Regions from separate parts of the Streptomyces sp. NPDC002138 genome, predicted to be linked through region 3. Evidence: predicted binding sites of a transcription regulator. Region 3 holds the regulator's gene; each other region holds the start of a gene.
What was found. Region 3 encodes HrcA, which represses chaperone genes, less so after heat shock. Its sites were predicted from a motif close to TTNGCACTCNGNNNNNCNGAGTGCNAA; they were not measured.

Region 1 (4,455 bases), on a different contig from region 3:
CTTCTCGGACATCACCAGGGCCCCGCCGGGGATCGCGGCGCTGCTGGGCAGCTCGCGCAGCGCGCAGGTGTCGCCCTTGGGGCGGGCGGGCGTACGGTCGCAGCTCAGCCCGTCGCCGTCGCCGAACGGCAGCTTGAGCCGCACGGCCGAGATGCCGACGTAGGCGGCGCCGTGCCCGTCGTCGAGGACCAGGCCGCCATTGGCGACGTATCCGCCGGACGGATCCGAGGGGTTGTTGCTCTGTCCTTTGGTCTCGCTGAACCGGCCCCCGGGGAAGGTCTGTTCCAGGGCCTGGACCATCTGGTCGCCGGTGATCGCGGAGCGCGGCATCGCCAGCGCCACCGGTTCGATGTCGGATCCCCCGGCCCGGAGTCCGGCGAGCACGCCGGGGGCCAGCAGGCCGGCCGCCGCGATCGCGGCGCAGGCGCCGACCCCGGCCATGGCGGCGGCGGCGCGCCGGCGCCGACGGCGGCGCCCGTGCGCGACGGCGGCGCCCACGAGCGCGGTGAGATCGGGATCGAGGGAGTCGGTCGTGCGGTCCAGGGCCTGTGCGAGGTCTGCTTCGAAGGGCATGCTGGCGTCACCTTTCTCTGTCGCTGATGGGGGCGGTGCGGCGGTGCTCAGTGCGGAATCAGGTCGGACAGGCTCTCGCCGAGCAGCGCGCGCACCCTGCCGAGTGCCCGGGTGCCCTGGGAGCGGACCGCGCTGCTGCTCAGCCTGAGCATCTGGGCGGTCTCCTCGATGCTGCGGTCCTCCCAGTAGCGCAGCAGCAGCACCGCCCGGTCGCGGGGCGGCAGTTGGCCCAGCGCGTCCAGCAGGGTCAGCCGCAGCGCCGTGTCGGGGCCGGAGCCCGCGCGGTCGGGCATGTTCCCGAAGGGGCGCTCGCCGGTGCTGCGGCGCCGCCGCAGGCTGAGGAAGGTGCGGACCAGAACCGTCTGGGCGTAGGCCACCGGGCTGTCCGCCCTGGCCACCCGCTTCCAGTGCACGTACACGCGGCTGAGGGTCTCCTGGACCAGGTCCTCGGCCAGGTGCGTGTCGCCTGCCGCGAGCACGTACGCCGAGCGGTACAACGCCTTCGCCCGCGCCGCCACGAACTCCAGGTACGCGTCCTCCTGTGCTGATTTCACTCGGCCCCCGCCTGTTCCCTCGTCCTGTGATCCGCGTGCATACCCCTCTTGACTACGCGGGGCGCCGGGATGTCGCGCGCCGCGGGCACCTTCTTTCGCACGCGGCCGCCGGGGAACGCGGCGCCCCCGGAAACGCCCGAGGGCGGCACCCCCCGGTGGGGAGTGCCGCCCTCGTACGAAGAACAGCCGATCGAACCGTGGCCGGAGCCGGGGTCGATCAGAAGTCCATGTCACCACCCGGCATGCCGCCGCCCGCGGGGGCACCGGCCTTCTCGGGCTTGTCGGCGATGACGGCCTCGGTGGTGAGGAACAGCGCGGCGATGGACGCGGCGTTCTGCAGAGCGGAGCGCGTGACCTTCGCCGGGTCGATGATGCCCTCGGCGATCATGTCGACGTACTCGCCGGTCGCGGCGTTCAGGCCGTGACCGATCGGCAGGTTGCGCACCTTCTCGACGACGACGCCGCCCTCGAGACCACCGTTGACGGCGATCTGCTTGAGCGGGGCCTCGAGCGCGAGCTTCACGGCGTTGGCACCGGTCGCCTCGTCGCCCGTGAGCTCGAGCTTCTCGAAGACCGCGGAGGCCTGGAGCAGGGCCACGCCACCACCGGCGACGATGCCCTCTTCGACGGCCGCCTTGGCGTTGCGGACGGCGTCCTCGATGCGGTGCTTGCGCTCCTTGAGCTCAACCTCCGTCGCGGCACCGGCCTTGATGACGGCCACGCCGCCGGCCAGCTTCGCGAGGCGCTCCTGGAGCTTCTCGCGGTCGTAGTCCGAGTCGGAGTTCTCGATCTCGGCGCGGATCTGGTTGACGCGACCCTGGACCTGGTCGCTGTCACCGGCACCGTCGACGATCGTGGTCTCGTCCTTGGTGATGACGACCTTGCGGGCGCGGCCGAGCAGGTCGAGGCCCGCGTTCTCGAGCTTGAGACCGACCTCCTCGGAGATGACGGTGCCGCCCGTGAGGATGGCGATGTCACCGAGCATGGCCTTGCGGCGGTCGCCGAAGCCCGGAGCCTTGACGGCGACGGACTTGAAGGTGCCGCGGATCTTGTTGACGACCAGGGTCGACAGGGCCTCGCCCTCGACGTCCTCGGCGATGATCAGCAGCGGCTTGCCGGACTGCATGACCTTCTCGAGGAGCGGCAGCAGGTCCTTGACCGAGCCGATCTTCGAGTTGACGATCAGGATGTACGGGTCGTCGAGGGACGACTCCATGCGCTCCATGTCGGTGGCGAAGTACGCCGAGATGTAGCCCTTGTCGAAGCGCATGCCCTCGGTGAGCTCGAGCTCCAGGCCGAAGGTCTGCGACTCCTCGACCGTGATGACGCCTTCCTTGCCGACCTTGTCCATGGCCTCGGCGATGAGCTCGCCGATCTGGGTGTCGGCGGCCGAGATGGAGGCGGTCGAAGCGATCTGCTCCTTGGTCTCGACATCCTTGGCCTGAGCCAGCAGGGCGGCGGAGACGGCCTCGACGGCCTTCTCGATACCACGCTTGAGGGCCATCGGGTTCGCACCGGCGGCCACGTTGCGCAGACCCTCGCGGACGAGCGCCTGGGCCAGCACGGTGGCGGTGGTCGTACCGTCGCCGGCGACGTCGTCCGTCTTCTTGGCGACTTCCTTGACCAGCTCGGCGCCGATCTTCTCGTACGGGTCCTCGAGCTCGATCTCCTTGGCGATGGAGACACCATCGTTGGTGATCGTGGGCGCGCCCCACTTCTTCTCAAGGACGACGTTGCGACCCTTGGGGCCAAGGGTGACCTTGACGGCGTCGGCGAGCTGGTTCATGCCTCGCTCGAGACCGCGCCGGGCCTCCTCGTTGAACGCAATGATCTTGGCCATCTGAAGTGGTCCTCCCGGACAGCGGTGGATTGCTCCCGGACCGCGCCCGCGCCCGCGACGGACGGCCTGCGTGCCCGGCGGTTTCTTCCCGCCGGACCCCTGGGCCTCACTGACCCGGTCCTCGTTTAGGTAGCACTCTCACTAGGAGAGTGCTAACGCCAATGATTAGCACTCGGCACCCTCGAGTGCAAGCGGCTTCGGGGAACACCCGGTGAACGGCGCGGCCTCCGGACGGGCCCGGGCGGGCCCTGGGACAGCTCCGGGCGGGCCCCACGTCGGCTCCGGACGGGCCCGGGGGCGGCTCCGGACGCACGAGGGGCCCGCATCCTGGTCTCAGGATGCGGGCCCCTCGCGTCGCGTGTCGGTGGTCGATCGCTCCGGCTAGCCGACTGCGAGCTTGACCATGTCCGCCTGCGGACCCTTCTGGCCCTGCGAGATCTCGAACTCGACCCGCTGACCTTCTTCAAGGGTGCGGTACCCGTCCATCTGGATGGCGCTGTAGTGGACGAACACATCCGCACCACCGTCGACCGCGATGAAGCCGTAGCCCTTCTCCGCGTTGAACCACTTGACGGTGCCCTGAGCCATGCCTAACTCCCCTATTACTGGCCCTTGCGCGGGACCGCACTTCGCGGTCCCGGGTCAGAACTTGCGCCGGAACGCCTCGACCGGGGCTGAATGTATCCGCACCGCTGCTGTCTGCAACAGGTCATTCCGACGAGAATTCTGGACACGCCAAAAGATTGAAATAGGGTGAAAACCTGGAATATTCCGGGGCAACTCGGGCCGGACAAAGCGCGCCAACTACCCATAGCGCGCTTGCATGTTGACTCAATGTCAACCCTTCCGCGACCCGTTCATATGCGGCGGGCAAGAACAGCGGCGGGGACTTCCCCAACTCTACCGCGCCCAATCAAGCAGAATTGCCCCCTCCGTTTCTTACCGGAGGGGGCAATTCAGGTTTTCGGCTCACACGAACCCGCGCGCGGGCCCGGCGCGGCGCCGACCCGGAAGGTCAGCCGCCCGCGACCGCGGGAATGATCGAGACGCCCACGCCGTCGGGCGTCGGGGTCTGCAGCCCGCTCTCGAAGCGCACGTCGTCGTCGTTGACGTAGACGTTCACGAAGCGGCGCAGCTTGCCCTGGTCGTCGAGCACGCGGGCGGCGATGCCCGGGTGGCTCTGCTCCAGGGAGTCGATGACCTCGCTGAGGGTGGCGCCCTCGGCGGAGACCTCCGACTGACCGCCGGTGTAGGTGCGCAGGATGGTGGGGATGCGGACGTTGACGCTCATGGCGCTACTGCCTTCCGGGGGTCGGGGGGTGGTCAGGCCAGCCCGGCGGCGCGGAACGCCTCCAGGCTCGGGCGGATGGTGGCGCTCTGGCCGCTGTCGGCGGCCACGGCCTCCAGGGTCTTGAGCCCGTCGCCGGTGTTCAGGACCACCGTGGTCAGCGCCGGGTCGAGCTGCCCGTTCTCGACCAGCTTCTTCGT
Region 2 (4,455 bases), on a different contig from region 3:
CGACCGTCCGGATCGAGAACGGCCAGATCGCGGAAGACTGGTGGTACTACGACGCACCGGGGCTGATGCGCCAACTGGGCATGTGAGACCTGGGCGGGCGAGACCTGAACAGGTGAGACGGAGAAAGCCCCGTTCCAGTGGAACGGGGCTTTCCCATGAGCCTGCGGGCCAGCGCGCTAGCGCGCTAGCGCGCTAGCGACGAGGTCAGTGGCTGTGGCCGTGGCCGTGGCCGTGGCCGGCGTCGCCCTCTTCCTCGGCCGGCTTCTCGACGACCAGGGTCTCGGTCGTGAGCAGCAGCGAGGCGATGGAGGCGGCGTTCTCCAGGGCGGAGCGGGTGACCTTGACCGGGTCGATGACGCCGGCCTTGACCAGGTCGCCGTACTCGCCGGTCGCGGCGTTGAAGCCCTGGCCCTTGTCGAGCTCGGCGACCTTCGCGGTGATGACGTAGCCCTCGAGGCCGGCGTTCTCCGCGATCCAGCGCAGCGGCTCGACGGCGGCGCGGCGGACGACCGCGACACCGGTGGCCTCGTCGCCGCTCAGGCCGAGGTTGCCCTCGAGGACCTTGACGGCGTGGACGAGCGCGGAGCCACCGCCGGAGACGATGCCCTCCTCGACCGCGGCGCGGGTCGCCGAGATGGCGTCCTCGAGGCGGTGCTTCTTCTCCTTGAGCTCCACCTCGGTGGCGGCGCCGACCTTGATGACGCAGACGCCACCGGCGAGCTTCGCCAGGCGCTCCTGCAGCTTCTCGCGGTCCCAGTCCGAGTCCGTGGACTCGATCTCGGCCTTGATCTGGTTGACGCGGCCGAGGACGTCGTCGTGGCTGCCGCCACCGTCGACGATGACCGTGTCGTCCTTGGTGATCGTGACGCGGCGGGCGGAGCCCAGCACGTCCAGACCGGCCTGGTCGAGCTTGAGGCCGACCTCTTCGGCGATGACGGTGGCGCCGGTGAGGGCGGCCATGTCCTGGAGCATCGCCTTGCGACGGTCACCGAAGCCGGGGGCCTTGACGGCCACGGCGTTGAAGGTGCCACGGATCTTGTTGACGACGAGGGTGGAGAGCGCCTCGCCCTCGACGTCCTCGGCGATGATCAGCAGCGGCTTGGAGGCACCGGCCTGGATGACCTTCTCCAGCAGCGGCAGCAGGTCCTGGATGGACGAGATCTTGCCCTGGTTGATCAGGATGTAGGGGTCCTCGAGGACGGCCTCCATACGCTCCTGGTCGGACACCATGTACGGGGAGAGGTAGCCCTTGTCGAAGGCCATGCCCTCGGTGAACTCCAGCTCCAGGCCGAAGGTGTTGGACTCCTCGACGGTGATGACACCGTCCTTGCCGACCTTGTCCATCGCCTCGGCGATGAGCTCGCCGACCTGGGTGTCCTGCGCGGAGAGCGCGGCCACGGCGGCGATGTCGGACTTGTCCTCGATCGGACGGGCGGTCTCCAGCAGCTCGGCGGAGACGGCCTTGACCGCCGCGTCGATGCCCTTCTTCAGGGCGGCCGGGGAGGCGCCGGCGGCGACGTTGCGCAGGCCCTCGCGGACCAGCGCCTGGGCCAGCACGGTGGCGGTGGTGGTGCCGTCACCCGCGATGTCGTTGGTCTTGGTCGCCACCTCCTTCACGAGCTGGGCGCCCAGGTTCTCGTACGGGTCGTCGAGCTCGACCTCACGCGCGATGGTGACACCGTCGTTGGTGATGGTGGGAGCGCCGAACTTCTTGTCGATGACGACGTTGCGGCCCTTGGGGCCGATCGTCACCTTGACCGTGTCGGCAAGCTTGTTGACGCCGCGCTCGAGAGCGCGACGGGCGTCCTCGTCAAACTTAAGAATCTTCGGCATGGGAGCGGTTCAGCCCTCTCGTTGCGATCCCCGGCCGCTCACCGCGACCGCCTTGAACGAACTACGCCCCTCGCCGCCCGGCATCAGCAGGGGTGACCAGGGGCGTAGCTCAAAGCAAAACTGGAGAAGTGACTTACTTCTCGACGATCGCGAGCACGTCGCGGGCCGAGAGGACGAGGTATTCCTCGCCGTTGTACTTCACTTCGGTGCCGCCGTACTTGCTGTACAGGACGACGTCGCCGACGGAGACGTCCAGCGGCAGGCGCTGACCGTCCTCGAAGCGACCCGGACCCACGGCGAGGACGACGCCCTCCTGGGGCTTCTCCTTCGCGGTGTCCGGGATGACCAGGCCGGAGGCCGTGGTCTGCTCGGCGTCGAGCGGCTGGACCACGATGCGGTCCTCAAGCGGCTTGATGGCAACCTTGGAGCTGGTGGTCGTCACGTTCCGGTCTCCCCCTTCGGAGATCTCACGGGGTTAACTGTTTTTGGGGTGGCGACCAGGTGGTTCCGTCGTCGCGGGTGCCGGACCTGCCTGTCGCTGCGTTGGCACTCACCAGGGGCGAGTGCCAGGTGCGACACTATTCCGGTGATTAGCACTCGGTCAAGCGGAGTGCCAATTACGACCGGTCGGCGTTGCGTGCGGACCCTCGCCCCCCAGGGTTCACAGCCCGATATGTGACGCTTGGCCCGTGCGCATTCTCGTGGTCGAAGACGAAGAAGGGCTGGCCGAGTCCCTCCGGCGCGGCCTGTCCGCCGAGGGCCACTGGGTCGAGGTCGCCCACGACGGCCACCGCGGTCTGGAACTGGCGCTCAGCGGCGGCCCGTACGACGTGGTCCTGCTCGACCTGATGCTGCCGGGGATCTCCGGGTACGAGATCTGCACCCGGATGCGCGCCCACGGCGACCCCACCCCCGTGCTGATGCTCACCGCCAAGGACGGCGAGTACGACGAGGCCGAGGGCCTGGACTCCGGCGCCGACGACTACCTGACCAAGCCGTTCTCGTTCGTCGTACTGGGCGCCCGCGTCCGCGCGCTGGCCCGCCGGGCCGGCGCCCCCGGCCGCACCACCCTCCAGGCCGGCGACCTCTTCCTGGACCCCGGGGCCCGCCGCTGCCGCCGGGGCACCCGGGACATCGAGCTGACCACCCGCGAGCTGGGCGTCCTGGCCTGTCTGATGGAGCATCCGGGCCGGGCCGTGGCCAAGCAGGAGATCCTCGACGAGGTGTGGTGCTCCCCCGGCGGCTCCACGGACATCGACCCGAACATCGTCGAGGTGTACGTCTCCTCGCTCCGCAAGAAGATCGACGCCCCCTTCGGGCGCCGCTCCATCCGCACCGTCCACGGCACCGGCTACCGGATGGCCCCGGACGGTGGTTAGGCCGTCTCTTTCGGATCTTGTCGGTCGAGCCCGCGGCGTCTGGTGCCGTGCATGGCCGTGCTGCCGGGGCGCTCGTGTACTGGACGTACTCGGTCGCCCCGGCAGTGCGGCCAGGCGCGGTGCCAGGCGTCGCGGGCCCGGCAAGATCCGAAAGAGACGGCCCAGCAGCGTCCGGGCCCGCGCGGCCCTCGCCGCCGCGCTCGCGATGGCGGCCGTCCTGGCCGTGGGCGGGATCTGGCTGCACGCCCTGCTGCGCGCCAACCTCCTGGACAACACCAACGGCCGCACCGAACTCGCCGCCCGCAAGGTGGCCGCGCAGCTCGACTCCCGGCCCCCGCCGGCCGGCCGGCTGCCCGCGCCCGAGAGCGGGGTGGACCGGGTGTTCGTCCTGGACGCGGCGGGCCGGGTCACCGCCGCCAGCGGGGACCCGGGCGGGGTCCCCGCCGAGCTGGCGGCCCTGCGCCCCGCTCCCGGGGACGACGCGCGCGCGGCCGTCCTGCCGCCCCCCGCCTCCGGGGACGGGGAGCGGCGCGCGGTCGTGGTGGTGGCCTCCCCCGGCCCGCCGGGGGCCGGAGGACCGGCGGGCGCGCACTACGTGTACGCGATGACCGTCCTCGGGGACGTGGACGACGCCACCCGCTCCATCGCCTACGGGATGCTGGGCGGCGCGCCCCCGCTGATCGCCTTCGCCGCCGCGCTCGCCTGGTGGGTGGCCGGGCTGGCGCTGCGCCCGGTGACCGCGATCCGCGACGGGCTGGCCGCGGTCACCGCGAGCGAGCTGGACCGGCGGGTGCCCGACCCGGGCGGGGCGGACGAGATCGCGCGCCTGGCCCGGACCGTGAACGAGACCCTGGACCGGCTGGAGCGCTCCGACGCGCGCCAGCGCCAGTTCACCGCCGACGCCTCGCACGAGCTGCGCAATCCGCTGGCCGCCGTACGGTCCCGGCTGGAGGTGGCGCTGCGGGATCCGGACCGGGAGTCGGTCGCGGCCGCCCTCGCCGACACCGAGCGGCTCCAGCGGATCGCGGCCGATCTGCTGCTGCTGGCCCGGCTGGACGGGCGGCCCGCGCCGCGCGCCGAGCCGGTGGACCTGGCGCTGCTGGCGGCGGAGGACGCGGCCCGGCGGCGGGCGCCGCGGGTGCGGCTGCGGGTGGAGGCGGGGGCGCCCGTACCGGCGGCCGGGGATCCGGCGCGGCTGGAGCGGGCGCTGGCCAACCTGGTGGACAACGCGCTGCGGCACGCC
Region 3 (4,455 bases):
CGGGTCAGCCCGCGCAGCCGTTTGATCTCCTGGTACATGCCGTCGGCGGTTTTGTAGCCGCCGGCCAGGAAGCCCAGCCCGCCCGCCTCGCACACGGCGGCCGCGAGCGGCGGGCAGGAACCGCCGCCCGCCATGGGGGCCTGCACGATCGGGTACTGGTTTAGACCGTTCGGTGCGGAGGACATGCCCAGCATCGTGCCATGCCCCCCGCACCAGACCGAATCGTGCAATTCGCCTGGCATAGTCCGGTTCCCCGGACCGTTGCGGCTCCTGTTCCGGCGACCGGTCCGCCGCGTGTCCTACCGCCCGTTGAAGGCGTCCTTCAGCCGGCTGAAGAGGCCCTGCTGCCCGGGCTGGAACTGGCCGGTGGGCCGCTCCTCGCCGCGCAGCTTCGCGAGCTGGCGCAGCAGTTCCTCCTGCTGCGCGTCCAGCTTGTTCGGGGTGATGACCTCGACGTGGACGATCAGGTCGCCCCGGCCGCCGCCGCGCAGGTGCGTGACGCCGCGGCCGTGCAGCGGGATGGACTGGCCCGACTGGGTGCCGGGGCGGATGTCCACCTCTTCCATGCCGTCCAGGGTTTCCAGCGGGCACTTCGTGCCGAGGGAGGCCGCCGTCATCGGGATGGTGACCGTGCAGTGCAGGTCGTCGCCCCGACGCTGGAAGGTCGAGTGCGGCAGCTCGTGGATCTCGACGTACAGGTCACCGGCGGGGCCGCCGCCGGGGCCGACCTCGCCCTCGCCCGCGAGCTGGATGCGGGTGCCGTTCTCGACACCGGCCGGGATCTTGACCGTCAGCGTGCGGCGGGAGCGGACCCGGCCGTCGCCCGCGCACTCGGGGCACGGGGTGGGGACCACGGTGCCGAAGCCCTGGCACTGCGGGCAGGGGCGCGAGGTCATGACCTGGCCCAGGAAGGACCGGGTGACCTGCGAGACCTCACCGCGGCCGCGGCACATGTCGCACGTCTGCGCCGAGGTGCCGGGTGCGGCGCCCTCACCGGAGCAGGTGGTGCAGACGACGGCCGTGTCGACCTGGATGTCCTTGGTCGTCCCGAAGGCCGCCTCGTCGAGTTCCAGGTCGAGGCGGATCATGGCGTCCTGGCCGCGGCGGGTCCGCGAGCGCGGTCCGCGCTGCGAGGCCTGGCCGAAGAAGGCGTCCATGATGTCCGAGAAGTTGCCGAAGCCACCGGCTCCGAACCCGCCCGCGCCACCGCCGCCCGAGGAGGACAGCGGGTCGCCGCCGAGGTCGTAGACCTGCTTCTTCTGCGGGTCCGAGAGCACCTCGTAGGCCGCGTTGATCTCCTTGAAGCGCTCCTGCGTCTTCGGATCCGGATTCACATCCGGGTGGAGTTCACGCGCGAGGCGCCGGAAGGCCTTCTTGATCTCGTCCTGGGATGCGTCGCGGCGCACGCCGAGTACGGCGTAGTAGTCCGTGGCCACTTACGACTCCGCCAGGATCTGTCCGACGTAACGTGCCACTGCGCGTACCGCTCCCATCGTTCCGGGGTAGTCCATGCGGGTCGGTCCGACCACGCCGAGTTTGGCGACTGCTTCGCCGCCCGAACCGTAACCGACCGAGACGACCGACGTGGAGTTCAGCCCCTCGTAGGCGTTCTCGTGCCCGATCCGTACGGCCATTCCCGACTCACTGGCCTCGCCCAGCAGCTTGAGGAGCACGACCTGCTCCTCCAGCGCTTCGAGCACCGGCCTGATCGTCAGGGGGAAATCGTGTCCGAAGCGGGTGAGATTGGCGGTTCCGCCGATCATCAGCCGTTCTTCGGCGTCCTCCACGAGGCATTCGAGGAGGGTCGCGAGGACGGTGGAGACCGTCGCCCGGTCGTCGGTCTCGAAGGACTCGGGAAGGTCCTGCACCAGCGGCGGCACGTCGGTGAACCGACGGCCGACGACCCGGCTGTTGAGCCGGGCCCGCAGGTCTGCCAGGGAGGTCTCCCCGAAGGGCGTCTGGCAGTCGATGAGCCGCTGCTCGACCCGGCCGGTGTCCGTGATCAGTACGAGCATCAGGCGGGCCGGGGCCAGCGACAGGAGCTCGACGTGGCGGACGGTGGAGCGGGTCAGGCTCGGGTACTGGACGACGGCGACCTGCCGGGTGAGCTGTGCGAGCAGCCGCACCGTGCGGCCGACCACGTCGTCGAGGTCGACGGCGCCGTCGAGGAAGTTCTGGATGGCCCGGCGCTCGGGGGTCGACAGCGGTTTGACCCCCGCCAGCCGGTCCACGAAGAGGCGGTAGCCCTTGTCCGTCGGGATGCGCCCCGCGCTGGTGTGGGGCTGGGCGATGTAGCCCTCTTCCTCCAGCACGGCCATGTCGTTGCGCACGGTGGCGGGCGAGACGCCGAGCCGGTGCCGCTCGGTGAGCGCCTTGGAGCCGACCGGCTCCTCCGTCCCGACGTAGTCCTGGACGATGGCGCGGAGCACTTCGAGTCTGCGTTCGCTGAGCATCGCGCACACCTCCATCTGTGATGCCTGTTCGCTGGGCCGTCGTGAGGGGGCCGCTGGCACTCGCGGTCGGGGAGTGCCAGAGATCCCCCGGTCAGTGTACGGCGGGTACGCACGGCGTTAGCAAGGGCGGCCCGTCAAGGTACCGCGCGGGGGGCGGCCGCTCGACTAGCGTCGCGGCATGGACGTGAGTTGGGAAGGGTCGGGCTGGGAACGGCTGACCGGGCGCTGCGGCCGGCTGCGCCTGCCGGTGTGGGACTGCACCGCGGGGCTGGTGGTGGGGGACGACGCGGTCCTGCTGATCGACCCGGGTTCGTGCCTGCGCGAGGGGGCCGGACTGCGGGTGGCGGCGGAGCGGATGACGGGCCGCCGGGTGACGCATCTCGCATTCACGCACGGCCATTTCGATCACGTGCTGGGCGCGGCGGCCTTCCCCGGCGCCGAGGTCTTCGGCGCGGTGGGCCTCGACGCGCTGCTGGCCACCGGCCGTGACGAGCTGCGCGAGGACGCCGTCCGGAACGGGCTGGCGCGGGCCGAGGCCGCCGAGGCGGCGGACCGGCTGGTCGTGCCGGGCCATCCGGTGTCGGGCGAGTGGACGCTGGAACTGGGCGGGGTGCAGGTGCTGCTGGCCAATGTCGGTCCCGGGCACACCGGGCACGACCTGGCGGTGTGCGTGCCGGGCGAGCGGGAGGTGGTCTTCTGCGGGGACCTGGTGGAGGAGTCCGGGGAGCCGCAGGCGGGCCCGGACGCGGTGCCGGGGCGCTGGCCCGCCGCCCTGGACCGGCTGCTGTCGCTGGGCGGGGACGACGCGCTGTACGTGCCCGGTCACGGAGCGGTGGTCGACGCGGGCTTCGTGCGTGCGCAACGCGACACACTGGCCCTGCGGTACGGCGTGTCGCGTGCGTGAGGGCGCGGGGCCTCCTAGCGTCGGCCGGATGCGTGAGTACTCGCCCGACCTGACCCCCGCGTGGAAGCGCCCCCGGCCCGTCCCCGAGGTCCCCGCGGACCTCGACGTGGTGGTCGAGGAGGCCGGTACGGGCTTCTGCGGGGCCGTGGTCGGCTGCGAGGCGGGCACGGTGACCCTGGAGGACCGCTTCGGCAAGCGGCGGGTGTTCCCGATGGAACCGCGCGGCTTCCTGCTGGACGGGGCCGTGGTGACCCTGGTGCGGCCCTCCCGGGCCCCCGCGGCGCCCGCGCGCACGGCCTCGGGCTCGATCGCGGTCCCGGGGGCGCGGGCCCGGGTGGCGCGGGCGGGGCGGATCTACGTCGAGGGGCGCCACGACGCCGAGCTGGTGGAGCGGGTCTGGGGCGACGACCTGCGCATCGAGGGCGTGGTGGTGGAGTACCTGGAGGGCATCGACGACCTCCCGGCGATCGTGGCGGACTTCGGGCCGGGGCCGGACGCGCGGCTGGGCGTCCTGGTCGACCACCTGGTGCCCGGCTCGAAGGAGTCCCGCATCGCGGCCGCGGTGACGTCCCCGGACGTCCTGATCGCGGGCCACCCGTACATCGACGTCTGGCAGGCGGTGAAGCCGTCCGCCCTCGGCATCCCGGCCTGGCCGGTGGTCCCGCGCGGCCAGGACTGGAAGACGGGCATCTGCCACGCCCTGGGCTGGCCCCCCAACACGGGCGCCGCCTGGCAGCAAATCCTGTCCCGCGTCCACTCCTACCAGGACCTGGAACCGGCCCTCCTGGGCCGAGTGGAAGAACTGATCGACTTCGTCACGACCCCCTGACCCCCACCCGCCCCGGCCGGGCAGGCGGGCGGGCCCTCAACCGCCGGGCGGCTGATTCCGCCCGGCCGTCACCCGGAGGGCAACCGACCAAACGCCGCCCCATCCAGCCACGCCGACGCTTGAGACACCCCCGGAGAGCAACCGACCAAACGCCGCCCAACCCAGCCACGCCGACGCATGAGGCACCCCCGGAGAGCAACCGACCAAACGCCGCCCAACCCAGCCACGCCGACGCTTGAGACACCCCCAGAGGGCAGACCGGGCCGCGC

Region 1: groL (chaperonin GroEL) is a predicted target of HrcA. The motif match lies at 3,097-3,123, and genes of this name have one in related genera.
Region 2: groES (co-chaperone GroES) is a predicted target of HrcA. The motif match lies at 2,424-2,450, and genes of this name have one in related genera.

What each region holds. Positions count from the first base shown of each region.
Region 1 is NZ_JBEOXE010000015.1:30,226-34,680, reverse strand. Features, by position in the region: gene ABT084_RS12620 (hypothetical protein) at 1-573, opposite strand, end outside; gene ABT084_RS12615 (SigE family RNA polymerase sigma factor) at 621-1,127, opposite strand; gene groL (chaperonin GroEL) at 1,345-2,967, opposite strand; gene ABT084_RS12605 (cold-shock protein) at 3,349-3,555, opposite strand; gene ABT084_RS12600 (ubiquitin-like small modifier protein 1) at 3,983-4,258, opposite strand; gene thrC (threonine synthase) at 4,291-4,455, opposite strand, start outside.
Region 2 is NZ_JBEOXE010000039.1:17,687-22,141, forward strand. Features, by position in the region: gene ABT084_RS24035 (ester cyclase) at 1-86, shown strand, start outside; gene groL (chaperonin GroEL) at 205-1,833, opposite strand; gene groES (co-chaperone GroES) at 1,967-2,275, opposite strand; gene ABT084_RS24050 (response regulator transcription factor) at 2,523-3,212, shown strand; gene ABT084_RS24055 (sensor histidine kinase) at 3,418-4,455, shown strand, end outside.
Region 3 is NZ_JBEOXE010000036.1:33,093-37,547, forward strand. Features, by position in the region: gene ABT084_RS23025 (nitronate monooxygenase) at 1-185, opposite strand, end outside; gene dnaJ (molecular chaperone DnaJ) at 300-1,436, opposite strand; gene hrcA (heat-inducible transcriptional repressor HrcA) at 1,437-2,453, opposite strand; gene ABT084_RS23040 (MBL fold metallo-hydrolase) at 2,632-3,357, shown strand; gene ABT084_RS23045 (DUF3097 domain-containing protein) at 3,386-4,186, shown strand.